Regions from separate parts of the Streptomyces sp. NPDC002754 genome, predicted to be linked through region 2. Evidence: riboswitches for the same ligand, from Rfam matches in the RefSeq annotation. Region 2 holds a riboswitch; the other holds the start of a gene.
The links. Region 2 has a riboswitch for glycine ahead of gcvT (glycine cleavage system aminomethyltransferase GcvT). Riboswitches for the same ligand answer to the same signal wherever they lie in the genome.
Positions count from the first base shown of each region.

Region 1: it holds a riboswitch for glycine, as region 2 does, so the genes downstream of both, gcvP (aminomethyl-transferring glycine dehydrogenase) here and gcvT (glycine cleavage system aminomethyltransferase GcvT) in region 2, are expected to answer to the same signal.

Region 1 covers NZ_JBSFVM010000041.1:6,460-16,753, reverse strand. Annotated here, with positions in the region: gene ACWD2L_RS37745 (glutamate-cysteine ligase family protein) at 1-1,037, opposite strand, end outside; gene ACWD2L_RS37740 (hypothetical protein) at 1,575-2,165, shown strand; gene ACWD2L_RS37735 (DUF5999 family protein) at 2,525-2,725, shown strand; gene gcvP (aminomethyl-transferring glycine dehydrogenase) at 2,777-5,662, opposite strand; glycine riboswitch at 5,849-5,944, opposite strand; gene ACWD2L_RS37725 (PRC-barrel domain-containing protein) at 6,068-6,442, shown strand; gene ACWD2L_RS37720 (DNA polymerase IV) at 6,385-7,854, opposite strand; gene ACWD2L_RS37715 (MerR family transcriptional regulator) at 7,901-8,521, opposite strand; gene ACWD2L_RS37710 (bifunctional nuclease family protein) at 8,714-9,187, opposite strand; gene ftsR (transcriptional regulator FtsR) at 9,274-10,002, opposite strand; gene ACWD2L_RS37700 (FHA domain-containing protein) at 10,030-10,294, opposite strand, start outside.
Region 2 covers NZ_JBSFVM010000002.1:296,218-306,511, reverse strand. Annotated here, with positions in the region: gene ACWD2L_RS08805 (ABC transporter ATP-binding protein) at 1-662, opposite strand, end outside; gene ACWD2L_RS08800 (ABC transporter permease) at 659-1,660, opposite strand; gene ACWD2L_RS08795 (ABC transporter substrate-binding protein) at 1,778-3,547, opposite strand; gene ACWD2L_RS08790 (ABC transporter permease) at 3,656-4,660, opposite strand; gene ACWD2L_RS08785 (enhanced serine sensitivity protein SseB C-terminal domain-containing protein) at 5,032-5,823, opposite strand; gene ACWD2L_RS08780 (enhanced serine sensitivity protein SseB) at 5,951-6,769, opposite strand; gene ACWD2L_RS08775 (AAA family ATPase) at 6,829-7,485, opposite strand; glycine riboswitch at 7,611-7,710, shown strand; glycine riboswitch at 7,711-7,812, shown strand; gene gcvT (glycine cleavage system aminomethyltransferase GcvT) at 7,875-8,999, shown strand; gene gcvH (glycine cleavage system protein GcvH) at 9,065-9,442, shown strand; gene glyA (serine hydroxymethyltransferase) at 9,450-10,294, shown strand, end outside.

The sequences.
Region 1 (10,294 bases), on a different contig from region 2:
TCCGTGACGGTGGGCCCCGCGGGCAGCACCCGGTTCTCGACGCGCAGGTGAGGCACACCGTCCGCGATGCCGTACACGGGACGGTTCCAGCGGTACACCGTGCCGTTGTGCAGGACGAGTTCGGCGAGGCTCGGGGTGTCGCCCTTGGCGATGACGTCAAGCGGCCGCTCGGCGTCGAGAATCGGCAGCAGCGGCGGGAAGTACCTCAGATTCTCCTCGAAGAGGTCGTACGCGGAATCGATCCAGCGCTCGCCGAACCAGGTGCGCGGCCGCACGCCCTGCGCCGCGAGCTCCGGCGGCCGGGTGTCCGTGGACTGCTGGAACAGCGGGGGCCGCGACTCCTGCCACAGCTCGCGGCCGAACAGGAAGGGCGAGTTGGCGCCGAGCGCGATCTGCACGGCGGCCACGGCCTGCGCCGCGTTCCACACATCGGCGAAACGCCCCGGCGTCACCTGGAGGTGCAACTGCACGGAGGTGCACGCCGCTTCGGGCGCTATCGAGGAGGACGTGCAGGTCAGCCGCTCGACGCCGGCGATGTCGAGCGCGAAGTCCTCGCCGCGCGCGGCCACGATCCGGTCGTTGAGCAGGGTGTAGCGGTCGCCGTCCGACAGGTTCGCCGAGACCAGGTCGTCCGTGCTCAGCGTCGGCAGAATGCCGATCATCACGATGCCGGCGTCGACCTCGTTCGCCTTCCGGTGCGCATATCCGAGACCCGTGCGCAGTTCCTCGGCGAGCTGATCGAGAACACGGCCGCCGATCCGGTGCGGGGCAATGTTGACTTCGAGATTGAACATCGCGAGTTCGGTCTGGAAATCACGGCTCGCGATGCGCTCGAGAACTTCCGCATTCATCATTCTCGGCAGCCCGTCGGGCCCGGCGAGATTCAGCTCGATCTCGAGCCCCATGAGATTCTGTGGACGGTCGAACCGCTTCTCGTCCAGCAGTCGCCCGAACCCCTCCAGGCACTCCCTGAGCTTCTCCCGATAGCGCCGCGGATCGGCAAGCCCCACCGTCTCCGCAACGACCTTCTCCCCCATGGAAGCGTCCCTCCTCGCACGGGCGACCCGTTGATGCACCGTCCCGGCCGCGTGTCACGGTGGATGATGCCCCGGCAATGTGATCCATAACGCCCCGCGCGCACCCACGGAGCAGTACTCTCGACGCGGTTACCCGCGGGCACATTCCGCAGGCATGCGGCCGACCGCGGATTCTGTGGCATGCGGCCCTGGTGATAAACGCCGACAAGAACACGCCGACCGCTCGGACGAAAGACGTCGAGGTCACGCACGACGGGCCCCTCGAAAATGGGGAGGATAGCCGCAAAACCCCAGGGGAGCCGCGCCCGAATAGCTCCTTGCGAAATCCGGGCGGCGTGCTAGGCGAAACATCCCGTGAACACGCATCGTATAAACTCCGCTGGCGAGACCGAGAGTTGGCGCCCGCGGCCCGGATTCGAACCGGACCCCCGCCCCCTCTGTCCCGTGTACCCCTTGTGCACCCGCAGCAGACAGCGCCGTCCGCTCGTCCCGCACCGCCCTCGCATCACATGCCTGTCGAATGAGAGGCGACCCACCATGCCGCTGTACGTCCCACCGGCTCCCGCGCCCGCCCTGCGCAGTGTCCTCACGGCCCTCGGTTCCCCCACCGCCGTCCGCGAGGCCCGCACCCCGTCCCTGCGCGCCGCGCAGGGACCCGCCACCCCCGAACTCCCGCTGCCACTCCACGTGTTGGACCACATCACCGAGACCACCGGTCCTTCCAGGGCCCGCCTCACCGGCTGGCGCTTCCTGATCCGCTGCGGAGAGCGCGCGGTGGCGGCGGCCGACACCATGCTCACTCCGGACGGCTGGGCCTTCTCGCACTTCTTCGAGGGCCCCTACATCAGGTCCACCGAACGGGCCCTGCGCCAGGCGGAGTCGCTGCCCCAGGCCTACCAGCCGCGGCTGCTGTCGGTGCCCGAGCTCTACATGCTCACGCTGTGGCTGCACCGCGAGCCCACCGCCGACCCGGCGAGCGGCCAGCCGGCGGCCGACGACATCCTCGTCCCGCTGGCACCCGCCCCGCCCGGCATCGCCCCGTACCGCCCGCACCGGGTGGCCGAGCTCCTGCCGGTCCTCACCCACCGTCTGACACCGGCCCCGACCGCAGCCGGCCTGCTCGCCTGACCGACCGGGGCCCGCCGACGGCCCCGGTCGCCCCTGCCTGTGCCCCGCACCGTCCGCCGTCCGGTCGCGGGGCACAGCCCTGCCCGAGCGGACTAGCCCGTACCGACCACTCCTAACCACCCGAAGGGAGAGTGGAGTTGGACTGAACCGTCCGCACGGGTGATGCGTCTCCAATCCATAAGGACCGCTGCAACGAAATCCCTGCGGATTGACGCCCACAGGGCAACACTGGGCTCCAGAACTCACGAAATCGGGGGGCGGCCATGAACAAGCCTTCAAGCCGCAGCACGACAGGCACCACCAGCACCGCCAGTACAGCCCACGTCATCGAGATCACTTCGCAGCGAAAGATCCCATCCATGTGCCAGCACCAGCCAGCCTGCCCGACAGCGGAATCCGAGGACAGGGAAGCCGCGTTCCCCGTGGCTCACCATCCCGAGCAGGGGTGGAGCCTCCTCTGCAACGGGGTCCTGCTCTTCGAGGACACCGGCGAGCTGCTGCCCAGTGGCAGGATCATCGCCCCGCACCGCCCACTGAGCACCGTGGTGACGGCGGCGTAGGGATCGGCTGAGCAGGACTGCGCGACCGACGGCCGCGCAGTCCCGAGTGGATCAGCCCTCGTAGGCGTCGAGCGGCGGGCAGGAACACACGAGGTTCCGGTCGCCGAACGCCTGGTCGATGCGCCGCACCGGCGGCCAGTACTTCTCCGAAGCGACCACCCCGGCCGGGAAGACACCTTCTTCCCGGCTGTACGCGTGCTCCCAGTCACCGCCGAGCATCCCGGCCGTGTGCGGAGCGTTCCGCAGCGGGTTGTCCTCGGCCGCCCACTCGCCGGAGGCGACCCGCTCGATCTCGCCGCGAATCGCGATCATCGCGTCGCAGAACCGGTCGAGTTCCCCGATGTCCTCGCTCTCGGTGGGCTCGATCATGAACGTCCCGGCGACCGGGAACGACATGGTCGGCGCGTGGAACCCGTAGTCGATGAGCCGCTTGGCGACATCGTCGATGCTCACGCCCGTCGCCTTGCTGAGCGGCCGCAGGTCGATGATGCACTCGTGCGCGACGAGCCCGCCCGGACCGTTGTAGAGCACCGGGAAGTGCGGCTCGAGCCGCTTGGCAATGTAGTTCGCGGAAAGCACCGCCACCTGCGTGGCCCGCTTCAGCCCCTCGCCACCCATGAGCCGCACGTACGCCCAGGAGATCGGCAGGATCCCGGCGGAGCCCCAGGGCGCCGCGGAGATCGGGCCGACACCCGTCTCAGGGCCCGCGGCCGGCTGCAGCGGGTGGTTCGGCAGGTACGGCGCGAGGTGCTCGCGCACACCCACCGGGCCGACGCCAGGACCACCGCCGCCGTGCGGGATGCAGAACGTCTTGTGCAGGTTCAGGTGCGAGACGTCGCCACCGAAGCGGCCCGGCTTGGCGAGGCCCACCAGCGCGTTGAGGTTGGCGCCGTCGACGTAGACCTGGCCGCCCGCGTCGTGCACGGCGGCGCAGATGTCGGCGACGTGCTCCTCGAAGACGCCGTGCGTCGACGGGTACGTGATCATGAGGACGGAGAGCTGCTCGGCGTACTGCTCAATCTTGGTGCGCAGGTCCTCGATGTCGACCTCGCCGTCGTCGGCGGTCTTCACGACGACGACCTTCATGCCGGCCATCACGGCGCTCGCCGCGTTCGTGCCGTGCGCGGAGGACGGGATGAGGCAGACGGTCCGCTGCTCGTCGCCGTTCGCCCGGTGATAGCCGCGGACGGCGAGCAGGCCGGCGAGCTCGCCCTGCGAACCGGCGTTCGGTTGCAGCGACACCTTGTCGTAGCCGGTGACCTCGGCGAGCCGCTCCTCCAGCTCACGGATGAGCGTCAGGTAGCCCTGCGCCTGCTCGGCGGGCGCGAAGGGGTGCAGCTGGCCGAACTCGGGCCAGGTGACCGGCTCCATCTCCGTCGTCGCGTTGAGCTTCATCGTGCAGGAGCCCAGCGGGATCATGCCGCGGTCCAGCGCGTAGTCGCGGTCGGCGAGCGCCCGCAGGTAGCGCAGCATCGCCGTCTCGGAGCGGTACTGGTGGAAGACGGGGTGCGTCAGGTAGTCGTCCTCGCGCAGCAGGCCGCCCGGCAGCGTGTCCGCGGCCTCGGCGTCCAGGGCCTCGACGTCCGCCTCGACACCGAATGCACTCCATACGGCGCCCAGTTGGGCCCGCGTGGTGGTCTCGTCGCAGGCGAGCGAGGTGTGATCGGCGTCCACGAGGCGCAGGTTCACGCCGCCTTCGCGCGCGGCGGAGACGACCTCGGCTGCCTTGCCCGGCACCCGCACGGTGAGGGTGTCGAAGTACGCGCCGTGCACGACCTCGACGCCGCCCGCGGTGAGCCCCGCCGCGAGCACGGTGGCGTATCGGTGGGTGCGCCGTGCGATGGACTTGAGGCCCTCGGGCCCGTGGTACACGGCGTACATGCCGGCCATGACGGCGAGCAGCACCTGCGCGGTGCAGATGTTGCTGGTCGCCTTCTCGCGGCGGATGTGCTGCTCGCGGGTCTGCAGGGCGAGGCGGTACGCCTTGTTGCCGTCGGCGTCGACGGAGACACCGACGAGGCGGCCCGGCAGGGAGCGTGCGAACTTCTCGCGTACGGCCATGTATCCGGCGTGCGGACCGCCGAAGCCCATCGGCACACCGAAGCGCTGCGTCGTGCCGATGGCGATGTCCGCGCCGAGGTCACCGGGCGAGGTCAGCAATGTCAGAGCGAGGAGGTCGGCGGCGACGGTGACGATGGCGCCCAGCTCGTGCGCCTGGTCGATCACGGGCTTGATGTCCCGCACGGCGCCGGAGGCCCCGGGGTACTGCACGAGCACGCCCACGACGCCGCGCTCGGCGACCTCGGCCGGAATGCCCTCCCCGAGGTCGGCGACGACGATCTCGACACCGGTCGGCTCGGCGCGCGTCTCGATGACGGCGATGGTCTGCGGCAGGGCGTCGGCGTCGATGACGTAGACACCGTTCTTGACCTTGCCGACGCGGCGCGACAGGGCCATCGCCTCGGCGGCCGCGGTGCCCTCGTCGAGCAGCGAGGAGCCCGAGGTGGGCAGGCCGGTCAGCTCGGCGACCATGGTCTGGAAGTTGAGCAGCGCCTCGAGGCGGCCCTGCGAGATCTCCGGCTGGTAGGGCGTGTACGCCGTGTACCAGGACGGGTTCTCCATCACGTTGCGCAGGATGACGGGCGGTGTGAACGTCCCGTAGTAGCCGAGGCCGATCATCGAGCCGAGCACCTGATTGCGCTCCGCAAGGGACTTCAGCTCGGTGAGCACCTCGGCCTCGCTGCGGGCGGCCGGAAGGTCGAGCGCCTCGGCGCTCTTGATCACATCGGGCACCGCGGCCGCGGTCAGCTCGTCCAGCGAGCCGTAGCCGACCTGCGCGAGCATCTTGGCCTGAGCGGCGTCATCGGGGCCGATGTGGCGCTGCTCGAAGGGGATTCCTCGCTCCAACTGGGAGAGCGGAATACGGTTGGCGGTCATTGGCGGAGGCCTCCTGGTCATTGCGACCTGCGAGGGGCACCACGGCGCGGGTACCCGGTCGGCCTCCCCCTCTGTCATCTCAACCTGAGAGCTTCACCGGCCCACCCCGCGAGAACACGGAACACACCGGCTTGCACCGTCGGTGAGAGCGGAAACCGTGCACCCCGCTCTGCTTTCCAGAGTGACCTCGTCCGTGCGGTACAGGGGCCTGAGAGATTCCGGGGAGGAGTTGCTCCTTCGGCGCCCCCGACGACCGTCGGAAGACTCTCCCGCACGGGGTCAGCAGCCGCCTGCCAGCCTACCAGCGGCTACGTGGCCGGAGCCCCCGAGTGGCCGCCTTCCACAATGTGCTCTTTCGTAGTGTTTACAGACGAGTTGCGATCATCGCGATCAGTTGGAGGGCCCGTGCAGACCGATGTCGATCCGCGCAATCTGATCGGCCGCAAGGCATTCGACCGCAGCGGGGCCAAGATCGGCACCATCGACGAGGTGTACCTGGACGACGCCACGGGCGTGCCGGAGTGGGCCGCGATACGAACCGGCCTGTTCAGCCGCGACGCCTTCGTACCGCTCGAGCCCAGCGACTTCACGGACGGCACGCTGAACGTGCCCTTCGAGCGCTCACTCATCAAGGACTCCCCCGACTTCGGCGTGGGCCGCCACCTCTCCCCGGAGCAGGAGCTCCAGCTCTACCACCACTACGGCCTGGAGATCACGGCTCCTCAGTCGCCCGACGTCACGTTCGGCAAGATCGCGGGCGCGGAGGACGACCCGACCTGATCCTCGGCCTCTTCGACGGCTTCGGCCCCTTCCACGGCTTCGACCGCTTCGACGAGCGGCAACGGATCCGCCGACTCCAGCTCGGGATCGTCGACCCGGAACGTCCGCACCCGCCCCCGCACCCGCGCATACGGCGTCTCGAACCGCACGGTCACCCGCCCCAGCCCGCTCCCCTGCACCCACCCGTGCCCGAACTCGGTATGCCGCACATCGTGCCCGGCCAGCCACTTCCGCTCCACAGGCACCGGCTCGGGCTCGACCGCCTCCACGGACTCGACGGGCCCCGCGTCCCCTTCTGGCTCTCCGGCGGCGGCCTCCTCGGCAGCGGCCTCCTCCGCGGCGGCGAACTGCGCGAACAAGTCCTCCTGCGTGAAGTCGGCGAGCCCACTGACCCCGACCCCCAGCAAGCGCACGCCACCGGTCGTGTCGACGCTCTCCAGCAGCCGCGCCGCGGCCTCCCGCACCACCCCGGGATCATCCGTCGGCCCCCGCAGCGTCTCGGAGCGCGTCAGCGTCGAGAAGTCGTAGCGCCGCACCTTGAGCACCACGGTCCGGCCCGAACGATCGGCCGCTCTCAGCCGCTCCACGCACCGGCCCGCGAGCCTGCGCACCTCCATCCGGACCCGCACCCGGTCATGGATGTCCACGTCGTACGTGTCCTCGACCGATACGGACTTGGAGTCCCGCTCGGCGACGACGGGCCGCTCGTCGCGGGCGAGCGCCATCTCGTACAGGTGGCTGCCGTGCGCCTTGCCGAGGAGTCGCACCAGCTCGTCCTCACCGGCCCCCGCGATCTCCTCCACGGTCTGGATCCCGGCCCGCCGCAGATGATCCGCCGTCGCGGGCCCGACGCCGGGCAGGATCCGCACGGACTGCGGCCCGAGCAGCGCGCGCTCGGTACCTGGGCGTATCAGCACAAGACCGTCCGGCTTGGCCTCCTCGGAACCGATCTTCGCGAGCATCTTGGACGCGGCGATCCCCACGGACCCGGTCAGACCGGTCACGCGCCGGATGTCGGCCCGCAGCCGGTGCCCCACGGCCTCCGCCGAAGCGGCGTCCCAGGCCGCCTCACCGGCCTCCAGATCGACGAACGCCTCGTCCAGGCTCAGCGGCTCCACGAGGGGCGAAAGGGCGCCGAGGAGCCCCATCACCTGCTCGCTGATCTCCCGGTAGAGCCGGAAACGCGGCACCAGATAGGCGGCATGCGGGGCGAGCCTGCGCGCCTGCCCCATCGGCATCGCCGAGTGCACCCCGAACTTCCGCGCCTCGTACGACGCCGTGGCCACCACACCGCGCGGACCGAGCCCGCCCACGACGACCGCTTTCCCGCGCAGGCTCGGCTTCGCCGCCTGCTCCGCAGAGGCGTAGAAGGCATCCATGTCGAGATGCAGGATCGTGGGCGCGGTTCTCACATCACCGATGCTGCCCTACGCCACTGACAACGCGGCGGTACGGACCTCACACAGCCCTGCCCCGCCGCCTCGCGAGCTCGTCCGTGGCGTTCGGCGGCACGATCGTCTCGCCGGTGTCCACACGCTCCCCGTGCAGCTGCGAGAGCGCGGCGTCCACGTCCCGCCAGACCACGCCCACGGCGATCCCGAAGACCCCCTGGCCGCCCTGGAGCAGATCGTGCACCTCGTCCGGCGACGTGCACTCGTACACCGTCGCGCCGTCGCTCATCAGCGTCATCCGCTCCAGATCCCGGACTCCGCTCTCGCGCAGGTGCTGCACGGCCGCCCGGATGTTCTGCAACGAGACGCCCGTGTCCAGGAACCGCTTGACGACCTTGAGGACGACGACGTCCCGGAAGCTGTAGAGCCGCTGTGTCCCCGATCCGTACGCGGAGCGCACACTGGGTTCGACAAGGCCGGTCCTGGCCCAGTAGTCGAGCTGCCGGTAGGTGATGCCGGCCGCCGCACATGCCGTCGGCCCCCGGTATCCCAACTGCTCGGAAGCGGCCGAGCCGCTCTCCCCCGCCACCGCAGGCACGGCCTGCGGGCGCTGCGGAGTGTGATCGGCCGCGCTGCCGTGAAACAGGTACGGACCGCCCGTCGCCGTACCGTCGCCGCTGCTTCTCACGCCGACCTCCTCATTGACCTGCCTTGTCGACGGTAGGCAGTCACGGGGGGTGCGTCAACGAACGCCACACTAGGCACGCCGAGTGATAATCACCCTAAGAGTGGTTTCCCGTGACCCACCGCCGGGAAAGGCTAGCCGAATGTCCCGAGGGCGCCGCCGCTCGACGACCGAGGCCGGCCGCCGGACAGGCGGTCACTGACTGTTGGTGCCGAAGTCCTCGGGAGAGATCTGGTCGAGGAACTCGCGGAACTTCTCCACCTCGTCCTCCTGCTCGTCGGGGATCGCGATCCCCGCGTCATCCAGGACCCCGTCACTGCCGAAGATCGGCGTACCGGTGCGCAGCGCCAGGGCTATGGCGTCCGACGGGCGGGCGCTGACCTCGACCCCGCTCGCGAACACGAGCTCCGCGTAGAAGACGCCTTCGCGCAGGTCCGTGATGCGCACTTCCGTGAGCTCCTGGCCGACCGCCTCAAGGACATCCTTGAAAAGGTCGTGCGTCAGCGGACGCGCGGGCGCCATGCCCTGCTGGGCAAAGGCGATCGCGGTCGCCTCCCCCGGTCCGATCCAGATGGGGAGGTACCGGTCGCCTCCCACTTCACGCAGGAGCACGATCGGCTGGTTGGAGGGCATTTCGACCCGGACACCTACGACGTCGAGCTCGTTCACACAGCAACCCTAGGACGTGCCCGGTCGGTTTGGGTAGTCGGGCAGCCACCGAGGACCGGGCCATCGGCACTCACCCGCGCCCACGATCAGGGCAGACGGACCCCGAGAGCGGTCTGCACAAGTGCCGAGTGCAGCCTCACGGTGAGGCCCGCCAGCTCCTTGGCACGGGCCTCGGCATGCGCCCGCGTCTGCGGGTTGCGGTGCACTTTCAGCGGGGCCACCACCTGGTCCACCAGGCCCGCCTCCCGGTCGGCGGCGGCCCGCATGACCCGCAGGTGCCGCGGCCCGATCCCGAACCGGGCCAGCTCGCCGATGAGCTCGGCGACCGACACGGCGGAGGCGTCGTAGCCACCATCGGGCAGCGGGGTGAGGAGCCCGTAGGACTCCCATTCGTCGAGCTCCTGCTCCTCGGCACCGACGGCGGCCAGCAATTCGTCCCGGCCGATCCGCGCGGCCGTCGGCACGTCGATACCGTCCTCCGCGTCGCCGGAGCGCCCGGGTGCGGGCACGGACAGCGTCTCGCCCGGCTCCAGGGAGTCGAGCTGCTCCTTGATGACCTTCAGCGGCAGGTAGTGGTCCCGCTGCATACGCAGCACATGGGCCAGCCGCTCGACGTCGTCCGGGCTGAACTTCCGGTAGCCCGACGGCGTGCGCCGGGGCTCGACGAGCCCTTCGGACTCCAGGAACCTGATCTTGGAGATGGTGACTTCGGGAAACTCTTCTCGGAGCACGTTCAGTACGGTGCCGATGCTCATCAGCCGACTGTCCGTGGTGGCGGTGCCCCCTGGGGCACCGCCACTCGTCGTGTGCAGCATGGACCTTCCTGAAGGATCGCGGACGGTTCAGATACCGCGCTGGCTCGCGTAGAACACCAGCCGGTACTTGCCGATCTGCACCTCGTCACCGTTGTTCAACGTCACCGAGTCGATGCGCTCACGGTTCACATACGTGCCGTTGAGGCTGCCGACGTCGGCGACGGTGAACGAGCCGTCCTGCAGGCGACGGAACTCCACGTGGCGACGCGAGACGGTCACGTCGTCCAGGAAGATGTCGCTCTGCGGGTGCCGCCCCGCGGTGGTCAGTTCGCCGTCCAGGAGGAAGCGGCTG
Region 2 (10,294 bases):
TCGAGGATCTGCGCCTGCACCGTCACGTCGAGCGCGGTGGTCGGCTCGTCGGCGATGAGGAGTTCGGGGTTGTTGACCAGCGCCATCGCGATCATCGCGCGCTGGCGCATGCCGCCCGAGAACTCGTGCGGATAGGAGTCGACCCGCTTGTCGGGCTGCGGGATGCCGACGCGGTCGAGCATCTCGACGGCCCGCTTGCGCGCGACCTTCTTGTCCACGTTGTGGTGGACCCGGTAGGCCTCCACGATCTGCTTGCCGATCGTGTAGTACGGGTGCAGCGCCGACAGCGGATCCTGGAAGATCATCGCCATCTCGCGGCCGCGCAGCCGGCGCACCTTGTCCTTCGGGGAGGACAGCAGTTCCTCCCCGTCCAGCCAGATCTCGCCGGATACCTGCGCCCGGCGCTTGGAGTACTGGCCGACCGTGTGCAGGCCCATGATGCCCAGCGAGGTCACGGACTTACCGGAGCCGGACTCGCCCACGATGCCGAGGGTCCGGCCCTTCTCCAACGAGAAGTTCAGGCCGTCGACGGACTTCACCAGGCCGTCGTCGGTGGGGAAGTGCACCTTGAGGTCACGGACCTCGAGGAAGGCGGTCGGGGGCCGGGAGTCGGCCGCGAAGGGCTCGCCCACGACGGTCCCTGTGTTGCTCTGCTCGCTCATCCCAGCCTCACTCGGGGGTCGATCACGGCGTACATCATGTCGACGACGAGGTTCGCGATGGCGATGGCCAGCGACATGACCAGGGTGACCCCCAGGATCACCGGGAGGTCTTTGGCCTCGACGGCGTTGACGGCTTCGAATCCGACGCCCTTCAGGCCGAAGGTCGACTCCGTCAGGATGGCGCCGCCCATCAGGACGCCCAGGTCGAGACCGAAGACGGTGAGGATCGGCGTCATCGTGGAGCGCAGGGCGTGCCGGGTGATGACGGCCCGTTCGCCGAGGCCCTTGGAGCGGGCGGTGCGGATGTAGTCCTCGCCCATGACCTCGAGCATGGTGGCCCGGGTGAGGCGGGCGTACATCGCCGCCTGCAGGAAGGCCAGGGCGATCCAGGGCAGGATCAGCGTCTCGATCCAGGTCCCGATGGACTGGTCGCTGGACAGGCTGTCGCTGATCTTGATGAGCCCCAGGCTGTGGACGAAGATGCCCATCATCACCATGCCGGTGAAGAAGATCGGCATGGAGACGCCGGAGAGCGCGGCGATCATCGCGCTGCGGTCCCAGACGGTGCCCCGCTTCAGCGCGGAGACGACACCCACGGCCACGCCGCCGACCAGCCACAGGACGCACGCGCCCGCGGCGAGCGCCACGGTCACCGGCAGGGCGCCGGTGATGGTGTTCCAGACCGGCTCCTCCGTGCGGAAGGAGTAGCCGAGGCACGGCGCTGGACAGTGGGTCACACTGCCGCCGGAGACGTAGTCCCGGCCCATCGGGATCGCCCTGACGAAGTCCCAGAACTGCACCAGCAGCGGGTCGTTGAGCCCGAGCTTGACGCGGATGCCCGCAAGCTGCTCCGGCGATGTGGCCTTGCCCGCGAAGAGCGTGGCGACGTCCTGCCCGGACCACTTCGGCAGCAGGAAGAAGATGGCGAACGTCGTCAGCAGGACGATCAGCACCATCACAATGACGGCGCTCAGGCGCCGGATGAGGTAAGCAAGCACTGTGCGCGGCCCCTGGGCGGCCGGACCTCGGGTTACGGGGTCCGGCCGCCTGCCGGGACCATCACCTGCCCTTCGGACTGGTGGGTGTCGGCTGGGATGTCAGCGAGTCGGTCGCTGCTACTTCGTCACTCCGAGCTTGGCGTAGTCGTAGCGGCCACTCCAGGCGGGAGCCGAGTAGGCGTTCGTCAGTCGCGGCCCGCGCCAGGTGATGTTGGCCTCGTAGATGAACGGCATCCAGTAGGCCTCGTCCAGGATCCGGTGACCCATGTCGGTGTAGATGCTCTTCGCCTCGGCCTTGTCGGTCGTCTTCAGCGCGTTGTCGAACATCTTGTCGATCTTCGGGTCGTCGATCTGCGACTCGTTGTAGTTGCCGGTCTTCTGGATGAAGCGGCTGTCCCACAGCGGCTGGCCGAAGCCCTGGCCGGTGTTGAAGTCCGGACCCCAACCACTCATCGTCATGCCGTAGCCGCGCTCCTTGACCTTCTTCAGGTCGCCGGAGATGGAGGAGGCGTCGGCACCGGAGAAGGTGTCGATGGTCAGCTTGATGCCGACCTTGCCGAGCTGCTCCTGCAGCGCCTCGGCGGCGTCCTCCTCACCGGGCTGGTCGCTGCGCGCGGTCAGCACGGTCGAGAAGCCGCTCGGCTTGCCGCACTTCTTCAACGCGTCCTTGGCCTTGGCCACGTCCGGCTTGCCCTTGCGCTCCACCACGCCGTACGGGTCGTACGCGTCGTCGTGGCCCGGAACCGCCTTCGGGAAGGGGTTGTTGGCGATCTTGCCGGCCGCGACCTCGCCGCCGCGGGTCTGCTGCAGGCTCTTGAAGTCGGTGGCGTAGAAGACGGCCTTGCGGCAGTTGACGTTGTCCATCGGCTTGGTCGTCGTGACCAGGGCCACGTAACGGACGAACGGCGTCTGCATGTTGTCGACGTCGGCCCTGTTGTCCGTCACGGCGGTGGTCCGGCCGGACTGGGTCATGCCGGTGCCGTTGAGGTCGACGTCGTACTGGCCGGCCATCAGGTTCTTGTCGTTCTCTTCGAGGTTCTTGTTGATCGCGACCGTGATCTTGTCCGGCAGCGCGGGGTTGTTCGGGTCCGAGGACTTCTTCCACGCCTTGTTGCGGACCAGCACGATCGACTTGTTCGCCTGGTGCGACTGGACCTTGTACGGACCGTTGGCCATCGGCTTGGTCGTGTACTTCTCCCGGGTGTCCGCCGACTGCTTCACCGCGGAGCCGGACGGCATGGCGAGCATCTGCTCGAAGTCGCTGTTGGGCTGCGGCAGATGGAAGACGATGGTGTTGTCGTCGGGCGTGTCGATGGCCTTGAGGCCGAGCTTGTCCTTGGACTTGTCCTTGTACGGGCCCTTGTACTCGCCCTTGGGGTCGAGCACCTGCTTCAGGTACACCGGGCCGCCGGTGATGACGTCGTCGGCCCAGATGCGCTCGATGCCGTACTTGATGTCCTTGGAGGTCAGCTTCGAGCCGTCCTCCCAGGTGAGGCCGGAACGCAGCTTGTACGTGTAGGTCTTGCCGCCGTCGCTGACCTTGGCCATGCCGCTCGCCATGTCGGGGACCAGCGCGTTGCCCGCGGCGCCCGGCTTGGTGTCGTACGTCACCAGGGTGCGGTTGTAGAAGCGCATGAAGTCCCACGCCATGCCGAAGTAGGCGCGCTGCGGGTCGAAACTGTCCAGGTCCTGCTTGGCGACCATGCGGAGCGTGCCGCCCTTTGTGGTCGACTTGTTGGCGATCTTGCCTATGGCGGCGTTGTAGCCGGCGCCCTTCGACTTGTTGTCGCTGTCGTCGCCACCGCCGCAGGCGGTGACGGTGAGCGCCGACGCGGCCACGAGGGCAGCGGCCGCCGTCATCCGTCGACTCTGGAAACCTTTGGGCATTCTTCTCGCATCCTCCGGGAATCGCGGTCCTTGACCTTGCGGCCGCAGGGCCATGAGGGACCTACAGGGAGTGCTCCTGACAGGACGGCAGGGGCAGTTGACGGGTGTCTATCGGGTGCCCTTGGGGTCGAGCGCGTCGCGCAGGCCGTCCCCGAAGAGGTTGAAGGCCAGCACGGTGATGAAGATCGCCACGCCAGGGAAGACCATGAACATCGGGTCGTGCTCGTAGGTGCTGAGCGCGTCCCGCAGCATGCCGCCCCACGAGGCGGTCGGCGGCCGGACACCGGCGCCGAGGAAGCTGAGCGCCGCCTCCGTGAGGATGTTGGTGGGGATCATCAGCGTGGTGTACACGGTGATGGGCGCCACCAGGTTCGGCAGCAGCTCGCGGAAGAGGATGTGCCGGGGCCCGCCGCCGAGGCTGCGTGCCGCCTCCACGTACTCCCGCTCGCGCAGGGAGAGCGTCTGCCCGCGCACGATCCGGCCGATGTACGGCCAGCCGAAGAAGCCGATCACCATGATCAGAATCATGATGCGCACGCCGCTGCCGGTGAGGCCGAGCAGGTCGTTGGGGAGGACGGAGACCAGGGAGATGATGAAAAGGAGCTGCGGGAAGGACAGCAGCACGTCCATCACGCGGCTGATCACCGCGTCCGCCCAGCCGCCGAAGTAGCCGGCGATGATGCCGAAGAGGGTGCCGAGCACGACGGCGACGACTGCGGCGAGGAAGGCGACCAGCATCGAGACGCGGGTGCCGTAGACGATGCGGCTGAAGATGTCGCGGCCCTTGTTGGGCTCCACGCCGAAGAGGTGATCCGCGCTGACGCCGCCCAGGGCGCCCTTGGGCAGGTTCGTCAGCTCGTCCAGCTTGTCCTGGTGGAACTGGTTCGGCGGGTGGCCGAGCAGGCTGACGATGAGCGGAGCGAAGACCGCGACCAGGATCAGAAGGACGACAACGATGCCACCGCCGAGGGCGACCTTGTCGCGCTTCAGCCGGTTCCAGGCGATCTGCTTGAGCGACCGGCCCTCGACCTTGCGCTCTCCGTCTCCCTTGGCAGGCTCGACCGGGGCGCTCGGTTCCGCTTCCGCGCTCGTGTCGTGCAATGGTGCCGTCATCGTGGCAAGGACCCCTCTCAACCGGCGGTGACCGGCCCGCACTTGCCGCTGTGGCGGCGTGGTTCAGTCCGTCGTACACAGAGGCGAAGCCCCCTTGCTGCGGGAGTCTTCAACCTGGGCGCGATCTGTTACCAGACTTGACAGCGAAAGGATGCCTAAACGTGATGCAGGCTGGGGTGTTCCGTTATCCGGAGAGGGGTGAACGGGGTGCGGACGGTGGGCAGTTGGGCCACAAGCGGCCGAATGGCCGCGCAACCGGGACAGTTGGGGCGGCACCGGCGCAAAAAGATGTGCCTCTCGTCCAAAGGCGGGCTGGAATGTTCCAGCCCGTCCGGATGAATCAAGCCCGCCCGGCGTTTGAGGGCATCCTTTCAGCGCGTAGCGCCGTACGGCGGCGGATACCCGTACCCACCGCCAGCGGGAGCGACATGCGCCTCGCGGTCGTAGAACGGCCGCGCGTTGGCCCGGAGCCACATGGCAATGGGGTCGTACTCGTCCGACATCGCGACCGTGGAGACCGGGAGGCCCTCGGGGACCGCCGGGATGGACTGCTGCATCATCGCCCGGACCGCGTCCACGGACGCCGGGGACGTGTCGTAGACGTCCAGGCCGATGGCCAGGTAGGGCGCGCCGAGCGTCGGCTGGACCCAGGCACGGCGCAGCGAGCGGATCGCCGTCGTGCGATGGGCGTTCTGCGTCAACACCGCATAGAACTGGGGGATTTCGATCGCGGGCTCGGAGAGCCTCAGCGGGCCCGCCGGCTGCCGGTCGAGGCCGCCCGCGATGCGGCGCAGGTCGAGCCACGGGATGCCGACGCCGCCACCCGGCGCGTGCGGGTTCAGCCAGAGCCCGTACTGGTCCGGGTAGAGCGTGCGCGCCGCGTCGACCCCGCTCACCACCTCGTACGCCCTTGACCAGCCGGAGGCGGAGAGCTCCTGGGCGGAGGTGACGCACGGGGCGTACGAGAAGCCGTCCACCTCCATGTTCCCGTACTGGGCGTCAGGGGATCCGGCCTGGCCGTGCCAGAGCAGCATCCAGACCTGCCCGGCCGCGGGGTCGGCGAGGGCCTTGAGGAGCGCCTCGTACGCGTCGTAGCGTCCCGGCGTCACCTGGCGCAGCATGTGCTCGACTTGTCCAGCCGCGGCCGTGCCCGACGCACTCACCCGTAACCGCCCCTTCGGCTCTTCACATACGTCCGTGTCCCACACGTGGCCGGAGAGCGAAGCGCCGACCGGTCACGTCATGAAACCAGCTTAAGCGGCGATACTGACACCGACTTGACGGACGCCGTCACCCTTCTCGTACGTAGAACGGCCGTACGTGTGTACGCAGCCAGTCCGCGACCGGGTCCTGCGTCACGTCCAGGAACACCAGGTTGACGGTCCAGGCCACCGGCGCGCGGCCCAGCGCCCGCCCCAGCGCGTCCAGCGGAACGTCCCGCGCGCCGCCCGCGGCGCCGGCGGCCTGCGCCAGCAGCTCCACGCCGATGAACAGGGACGGCTCGGCGTCCTCCACGGTCGCGAGGCAGCGCCGGGCGCTCAGTACCGTGCCGAGCGCCTCGAACTCCTCACGCACCGCGGCCAGGAAGTCCATGGGGTCGACCTGCCAGTCCGGCTCGCTGAGCACCACGCGGCCACCCGCCGCCGGGCCGTCCAGCGGCGTGCGGCCACTGCGGGCCAGCTCGGCGACGGCCTGCGGCGGAAGCGGCACACCCACCGTGCCGTCCGGGTTCACGGCGATGCCGAGCTGCGGCGGAAGCCCGCGCGCGAACTCCACGGCCGGGGCCACGGTGCAGTCCATCCGGCCACCGGTGACCGCCATGAACTGCTGCTCGGAGCTGAACACGGGGACGTAGGCCTGGCCCCCGATCTCCAGGCTCGGCAGATCGAGGTCCCTGCTGGCGTTCGAACCGCCCCTGGGCAGCGGGATCCACACGTGGCTGCGGCCGAGCACCTCGACGACGCGGGCGCCGGACTCCGGCCGCCCGAGCGCCGCGGCGAGGACCTCCTCCAGCTCGTTGGCCGGCCAGCCCTGCGCGGGGTGGGCGTAGCCGCCCTCGTGCCCCTGGGCGTGATCGTGCCCCGGCTCCGGGGTACCTGGGAACTCCATGACTGCCATCAACCTCTGCTGTTCCGCCCGCTGCTGCTGCCCGCCGACCTTAACCGCTGTCAGTCGTCGAACGTGATCCCTCCCAGCGCCTCCATCGCCGCCCGGTCGAGCAGCACCGCCGAATCCATCCCGGCCGGCAGGTTCCCCTGCTCCGTCGAGCTGACGAGCGCGCCCACCGCTCTGCGGTGCCGGGCGAAGGCGTACCGGGACACCCCGCGGCCGCGGTCCCGCTGCCCCTCGAGGGCCGTGTCCGCCGGTACGTCGAGCAGCATCAGGTGGACGGCCGCGCCGCGCCGCCGCGCCGTGCGGATCACCCAGCGGCGCACCCACGCCTGCGTACCGCAGTCGTGCACGACGACGCTCACGCCCGAGCGCATCGCCCGGCGCAGCCCCACGTAGTGCGCGACGCGGACCAGCGGGCGGTACAGCGCGTACGGCAGGTGGCGCGGCATGCGCGCGGCCCAACGCTCGCGGGTGTCCTGCGAGTCGATCCGGATCTCCGCCACGGCCCGCCGCATCAGCGTCGACTTTCCGCTGCCCGGCAGGCCCGAGAGCACGACGAGGTCGCCCGCCGCGAAGGCGAGCAGGCGCGGCGTGTGACCGCGGCGGCCGCGCAGGTCCCGCACCGAGCGGCGGCCGGAGGTCCGCACCCCCGCCACCACCGGCGCCGAAGCCGCCACCGCGTACGCCCCCGCCACTGCCTTCTGCACCGTGATCGTCCTCCCCGTTCCGGTCACGCCACCCTTGCCCCTCAAGTGTAAAGAGAAGGTAATGCCACTCAAGGGCTTTCCCTGTCGGACGGGCATGCAATGATGTGCGCGCAAACTGCATACCGGCCGCTTGAATCCGCGCGGGAGAGTTCCGGGTACCCACGGGTCCCCGGACGCCGAAGGAGCAAGTTCCTCCCTTGAATCTCTCAGGCCCCGTACCGCGCGGGCGAGGCAGATCTGAAAAGTGGGGCGTCTTTGTGACGTGACGCCCCCACCCAAGGTGCAAGCCCCCTCGGGGCGAACCTCTCAGGTTCCGATGACAGATGGGGAGGACGTCCCGCGCGCGATCAGCGGGACTCCGCCATCGTCGTCATGCCACCGGGAGCACACCAGCCATGAGCCGCACCACTGCCCTTGACGCCCTGCATCGTTCACTCGGGGCGACGATGACCGACTTCGCCGGCTGGGACATGCCGCTGCGCTACGGCAGCGAGCGCGACGAGCACAACGCGGTACGCACGCGTGCCGGCCTCTTCGACCTCTCCCACATGGGCGAGATCACGGTGTCCGGTCCCGCCGCCGCGGACCTGCTCAACCACGCGCTCGTCGGCAACATCGGCTCCGTCGGCCTCGGCCGCGCCCGCTACACCATGATCTGCCGCGCCGACGGCGGGATCCTCGACGACCTGATCGTGTACCGGCTGGAGGAGACCACCTACATGGTGGTCGCGAACGCGGGCAACGCGCAGGTCGTCCTCGACGCCCTCACCGAGCGCGCCGTCGGCTTCGACGCCGAGGTCCGCGACGACCGGGACGCGTACGCGCTGCTCGCGGTGCAGGGCCCGACCTCCGCGGCGATCGTGAAGTCCGTCACGGACGCGGACCTGGACGGCCTGAAGTACTACGCGGGGCTGCCCGGCACCGTCGCCGGCGTACAGGCGCTCATCGCGCGCACCGGCTACACCGGCGAGGACGGCTTCGAGCTGTTCGTCGCCCCCGCCGACGCCGAGAAGCTGTGGCAGGCGCTGACCGAGGCGGGCGCCGAGTACGGCCTGATCCCCGCCGGCCTTTCCTGCCGGGACACGCTGCGCCTGGAGGCGGGCATGCCGCTGTACGGGCACGAGCTGACGACCGACCTCACACCCTTCGACGCCGGTCTCGGCCGCGTCGTGAAGTTCGAGAAGACCTCGCACGGGGACGACTTCGTGGGCCACGACGCGCTGGTCGCCGCCGCCGAGCGCGCCGAGGCCAACCCGCCCCGCAAGCTCGTCGGCCTCATCGCCGAGGGCCGCCGTGTCCCGCGCGCCGGGATGTCCGTCGTCGTCGACGGCACGGTGATCGGCGAGGTCACCTCCGGCGCCCCGTCCCCGACACTGGGCAAGCCGATCGCGATGGCGTACGTGGACCCGGCGCACGCCGAGGCCGGTGCTGCTTCTTCATCGGGGGTCGGTGTCGACATCCGCGGCAAGCACGAGCCGTACGAGGTCGTGGCGCTGCCGTTCTACAAGCGCCAGAAGTAGTCCGCGCCGCGCACCGGCGCCCCCTCTGTCACCAGCACCTTCCCGCGTACAGGAGAATTCGCCTCATGAGCAACCCCCAGCAGCTGCGTTACAGCAAGGAGCACGAGTGGCTCTCCGCCGTCGAGGATGGCGTCGCCACGATCGGCATCACGGAGCACGCCGCGAACGCGCTCGGTGACATCGTGTTCGTCCAGCTCCCCGAGGTCGGTGACACCGTGACCGCGGGCGAGACCTGCGGCGAGCTCGAGTCGACCAAGTCGGTCTCCGACCTGTACTCCCCCGTCGGCGGCGAGGTCACCGAGATCAACCAGGACGTCGTCGACGACCCGGCCCTCGTCAACTCGGCCCCGTTCGAGGGCGGCTGGCTGTTCAAGGTCCGGCTGGCCGACGAGCCGAAGGACCTGCTCTCCGCCGACGAGTACACCGAGTTCTCCGGGAGCTGACCCCCTGATGTCCGTACTGAACGAATCCCTGCACGAGCTCGACCCCGAGGTCGCCCTCGCGGTCGACGCCGAGCTGAAGCGCCAGCAGTCGACCCTCGAAATGATCGCGTCGGAGAACTTCGCCCCGGCCGCCGTCATGGAGGCCCAGGGCTCGGTCCTCACCAACAAGTACGCGGAGGGCTACCCCGGCCGCCGCTACTACGGCGGCTGCGAGCACGTCGACGTCACCGAGCAGATCGCCATCGACCGCGTGAAGGCGCTCTTCGGCGCCGAGTACGCGAACGTGCAGCCGCACTCCGGCGCCTCCGCGAACCAGGCCGCGCTCTTCGCCATCGCCAAGCCGGGCGACACGATCCTCGGCCTGGACCTGGCGCACGGCGGCCACCTCACGCACGGCATGCGCCTGAACTTCTCCGGCAAGCAGTTCAACGTGGTCCCGTACCACGTGGACGACGCGGGCCTGGTCGACATGGCCGAGGTCGAGCGGCTCGCCAAGGAGCACCGCCCGAAGGTGATCATCGCCGGCTGGTCGGCGTACCCGCGCCAGCTGGACTTCGCCGAGTTCCGTCGCATCGCCGACGAGGTCGAGGCGCTGCTCTGGGTCGACATGGCGCACTTCGCGGGCCTCGTGGCCGCGGGCCTGCACCCCAACCCGGTCCCGCACGCCGATGTCGTCACGTCCACGACGCACAAGACGCTCGGCGGTCCGCGCGGCGGCATCATCCTCGCCCGCAACAAGGACTTCGCGAAGAAGCTGAACTCGGCGGTCTTCCCGGGCTTCCAGGGCGGTCCCCTGGAGCACGTGATCGCGGCCAAGGCCGTCTCCTTCAAGGTCGCCGCCTCGGAGGACTT